Regions from separate parts of the Lacrimispora sp. 38-1 genome, predicted to be linked through region 2. Evidence: a T-box and tRNA genes for the amino acid it is inferred to sense, from the RefSeq annotation. Region 2 holds a T-box; the other holds one or more tRNA genes.
The links. A T-box is a leader RNA that pairs with one kind of tRNA and senses whether it is charged. The one in region 2 lies ahead of tyrS (tyrosine--tRNA ligase), so its partner is inferred to be a tRNA-Tyr.
Positions count from the first base shown of each region.

Region 1: it has a tRNA-Tyr gene. The T-box ahead of tyrS (tyrosine--tRNA ligase) is inferred to sense a tRNA for this amino acid. The anticodon was not compared.

Region 1 covers NZ_JBANEW010000011.1:111,015-113,480, reverse strand. Annotated here, with positions in the region: gene V7D18_RS03150 (IS3 family transposase) at 1-549, opposite strand, end outside; gene V7D18_RS03145 (HTH domain-containing protein) at 492-950, opposite strand; tRNA gene V7D18_RS03140 (tRNA-Tyr) at 1,115-1,196, opposite strand; gene V7D18_RS03135 (glycoside hydrolase family 13 protein) at 1,289-2,466, opposite strand, start outside.
Region 2 covers NZ_JBANEW010000061.1:73,934-76,399, reverse strand. Annotated here, with positions in the region: gene tyrS (tyrosine--tRNA ligase) at 1-897, opposite strand, end outside; T-box leader at 939-1,193, opposite strand; gene aroD (type I 3-dehydroquinate dehydratase) at 1,286-2,050, opposite strand; gene V7D18_RS17630 (flavocytochrome c) at 2,285-2,466, opposite strand, start outside.

The sequences.
Region 1 (2,466 bases), on a different contig from region 2:
TTCGCTAAGAACATAGGCCAATACCTGTTTCGTATAGGCATCCTTTATTACAGATAAATATGCTTTACATCCATGGTTGTAAAATAGATATGTAATATCGGTGAGAAGGATTTTTCCTGCACCATGTTCTGAAAACTCGCGTTGTACAAGATTATCAGATACAGCATCTGTTTTTAAAGCTTTTGCCATTCTTCGATATGGATTAGCTTTACGTATAGGGCAAAACAAGTTGAATTTCTTCATTAAACGACTGATTTTCTTTTGATTCATACGTACTCCCATATGAAGCAAGCGCATGTAGATACTGCGCCTTCCTTTATCATAACCACGATACAGATATGCTTTAAGAATCAAATCAAAATCAGCTTTATCTCTAGCCTCTTTTTCATTTTGTTTATCCTTAGAATTTAACCAGTTATAATAACCACTTCTGGATACCCATGCCGATTCACAGAGCCAGCTGATGTTTAGTTCATTATTATCCCGTGAAATCATTTCTTGAATGAGTCTGAATTTTTCTTCTGGTGTTGCTTCCGTTTTTCTGCCCATTCGGCTTTTTTGTCTATAAAATTGATTTTTTTTAAAAACTCATTTTCCTGTTTTAAATATTTTACTTGATGTTCTAGATGTGCAATACGTTCCTGTTCAGATAATTGTTTAGTTGAAGGGCGTCCCGAATTATTTTTACGTGTGTCTTCAAACCCTTCTGCTCGAAGACTGAATTTCTTTATGCGTCTTGTAATTGTATCGATTCTACGTTTACCAAGCAGTTGTGGGTCAATCCCCATAACGCGTAAAATAGAAGAAGGCAATCTCCCAGCCTCATATTCTGTGGCAAATTTTTCTCTAAACTCAGTTGTATATGTAATTGCTTTCTCAGAAACGCGTTCAATATATGGATTATTACGAAGCTGTTCCTGTTGTTTCTCTGTAAAATAATTTTTCCCCATAAAGTACGCTCCTTAATTTATGCTATGAGTATAACAAAAATAGACCCTACAAGGTAGGGTAAGTTAAAATATAAGCAATTTTCGCTTTTTTTAACTGTCTATCTTATAGGGTCCATTTTACTGGAACACACCGCCTTTTTCTTACATCACTTCCGTTACTGAAATGGGTGGAGAAGGATTCGAACCTTCGAAATCGTCGATAACAGATTTACAGTCTGCCCCCTTTGGCCACTCGGGAATCCACCCATGCTTTATTAGCAAGCGAGTGTTATTTTATCACAGAGAATCAAAAAAATCAAGGCATTTTTAAAAAATTACATCAAAAAATTGTACAACGTTTACTCCCTGTCGTCCACCAGTAAAACAGAACTCAACGGAGGCATTAATACTCTCACGCTGCCCTGTTCAACTGTAAAAGAAATCTTACCTACGTTATAGCCGCTCTCATAAGTCAGCATAACCCGGGACATGGTCTCTCCATCCTTCATGCCCAGCTGCCAGACCGGAATTAAAATATCCTGCTCTGCGGTATGGTTGCTGACTGCAACTGCACAGATACTGTCATTTATAAAACGACCGTATGCAATCAGATGATCCCCTGCCAGAAGTGGCTTTAATGAACCAAGGCGCAGTGCCGGAATGGTCCGGTGCAGCTCAGTCATATATCTGTGAAACTCAATCAGCTCCAGATTCTCATTTCCCCATGGATAAGTTCTTCGATTATCCGGATCCGTCCAGCCGCAGACTCCTGCCTCATCCCCATAATAAATGGCGGGAGCTCCGGGCCATGTCATCTGGATCATTACACCTTCCCGGAATATGCCATAGCTGATCCCGTCTGAGGCCGCTAATGGTCCCTCTGTTGAAGTACGGCCTGTCTTCATACTGGTTCTTGTAAGAAACCGGGAATGATCATGGTTTGAAAGCTGGTTCATAGCTGTTAAAAGTGATCCCGTCATCATCCGGCTCATATGGTAATTCATGGAACGAAAAAAGGTCTCACCGTCCCCGAAAAGCCTTAGATTTTTCTCATCACTATGCTTTTCCATACCGGTTAAAAACCAGGATACGGGTTCCATGAATGCGTCATAATTCATGACTGTATCCCATTCATCGCCCTGCAGCCAGGCAGATGGATCTCCATAATGCTCCGCAAGTACGATGGCATTGGGATTAGCTGCCTTTACTGCCTTTCTGAAATCCTTCCAGAACTTGTGGTTAAACTGGCTGCTGTGACCTAAATCCGCGGCCACATCAAGCCGCCAGCCATCGGCGTTATAAGGCTTGGAAACCCACTTGGCGGCAATATCAAGGATATACCGGCAAAGAGTCTCAGAACCCTCATAATTAAGTTTTGGTAAAGTGGCATGCCCCCACCAGCCATCGTAAGAATCGTTGTACGGCCACTCTGCATCAAAAAATTTAAAAAATGACTGGTAAGGACTGTTCTCTGATTCAAATGCTCCCGGCTCATACTTTCCTGATAATTCATAAATCCGTTCTCCGTCAAGCCATT
Region 2 (2,466 bases):
CTTGGTCAGCTCGTAAGCGAGGATTTCCTTTGCCTCGTTTAACTGGCTGCCTTCCCAGCTGTCCATCTCATCAATCTGGCTTAATGGAAGGAAGGTGAGCATACGCAGGCACTTTAAAACATCAGCGTCTGCAATATTTCTCCAGTACTGGAAGAAATCGAAAGGAGAAGTCTTCTCCGGATCAAGCCACACAGCACCTGACTGGGTTTTTCCCATCTTTTTGCCTTCGGAATTTAACAGCAGGGTGATCGTCATGGCATGGGCGTCCTTACCAAGCTTTCTGCGGATCAGCTCGGTTCCGCCAAGCATGTTGCTCCACTGGTCATCTCCGCCGAACTGCATGTTGCAGCCATAGCGCTGGAACAGCTCATAAAAATCGTAGCTCTGCATGATCATGTAGTTAAACTCCAGGAAGCTTAATCCTTTTTCCATACGCTGTTTGTAGCACTCTGCACTGAGCATTCGGTTTACGGAGAAATGCGGACCGATTTCCCGGAGAAAATCAACGTAGTTTAAATCCATCAGCCAGTCAGCATTGTTCACCATCATGGCTTTTCCTTCGGAGAAGTCAATAAAACGGCTCATCTGCTTTTTGAAGCAGTCGCAGTTATGGGCGATGGTTTCCACTGTCATCATCTGACGCATGTCGCTTCTTCCGGAAGGATCGCCAATCATAGCGGTTCCTCCGCCGATTAAGGCGATTGGTTTATTACCAGCCGCCTGCAGACGTTTCATTAAACACAGAGCCATAAAATGTCCCACATGCAGACTGTCTGCTGTCGGGTCGAATCCAATATAGAATACTGCCTTTCCTTCATTGACCATTTTACTGATCTCTTCTTCATTGGTCACCTGGGCAATCAGCCCTCTGGCTTTCAGTTCTTCGTAGATTGTCATTCCAATTCTCCTTTACCTAAAAAAAATAAACCCCGTCCTGTTAAAAGGACGAGGTTAAAATCTCGCGTTACCACCTTTTTTTATAAACAGCTCACGCTGCTTATCTCTTCGAGTACTGATGTGATACTCTAGCACAATAACGGGTGCAGGAATCCGTCGCCGCCTACCGGGCCTTAAAACCTTTGGGAGCGAAGCTCAAAGATGTATTCGCAGTCCGTTTTCCATGCGCCTCTCATCAACCGGCTGCTTTCTGTCTGGCTCTCCGTACTGTTACTTGTTCTTATCAATGCTTTTTCTTTTATATGAAGTTAATTTTTAGTATATGAGGTTTTTTTTTATTTGTCAAGATCCTTTTTTATCAAAGCAAACCTGACAGAAAACGTCAAAATTATGAAATAATATCATGAATCTGATTAAGCATCTTCTTTAAATTACCAGCTTCAATCTGCCCCGGAGCCGATTCTTTTCCGATTGCAGCAAAGGTCAGTGCAGATCCGAAAAACTCACCGGAGAACCGGCTGATCACACCCTCTTTTGACATGGACATGGTAATAATGGGGCGGTCCGAAATATAGTGTGACATCTCATAAGTTGCTGTCAGAAGCACCATAACATCCCCCACATTTCGTGGCATCACGGCAATTTTGGGAATGTCTGCGCCCAGCTCAAGCATCAGCTTCACACGGTGAAACAGTTCCTCTTTCTCCGGTGTTTTCTGGAAATCATGATTGGAAGCGATGACACAGACGCCCTCTTTGTGAGCTTCTTCCACAAGTATCTTCCCGGCTTCTTCATCAAAAAACAGTTCCACATCAATCAGATCCACATAACCGGAACGTATAAGAGCAAGATATAGATCAATATACTGCTGCACACTGATTTCTTTTTCTCCACCTTCCCCTGCAGTACGGAAGGTTGCAAGAAGAGGTATCTCCCCAAGGGCTTTTCGGATACATCCTGCCGCTTCCACAACTTTACTGATATCATGTGCATCATCAAGCCAGTCAATCCGCCATTCCGCCACATCGGCTCCGCCGGCTTTTAAGTTTCCGGCAGACAATACCGCATCTTTCACTTTTGTTTCCACCATAGGCACGCATACCTTTGGCACGCCTTCTCCAATGACCACATCTCTCACTCTGACCGTTTTCATTCTGATTCCCTTTCCTTATGCCCTATAGCTTCCGTGAATTATATTTTTTCTATTATAACGTTGAAGTGTAAATAGTTCAAATACAATTTTCATTTGTTAGATTTATATGCACTGTGAAGCATTCCCTGTACTTTTAACATAGTTCCTCCTGTGTCCTGGTAATCTGCCCAAAAGCATTTAAAAATAGCGCCGGAAAGGTTCCAGCGCTATCTTGATTGCTAACATATTTCAGGTTTATTTTGCCTTTTCAAGAGCCGCCGTCACCGCCTCTTTGATTCCCTTAGAAGAGTTGGTTGCGCCTGACACCCCATCTACAGAAGTACTCTGTGTTCTGATAATGGATGAAGTAACAGTTTTCTCTGCCGCCTCATAGATTCCCGGAGTCTCATGATGATCTGTCAGTTCTATGGCAGTCA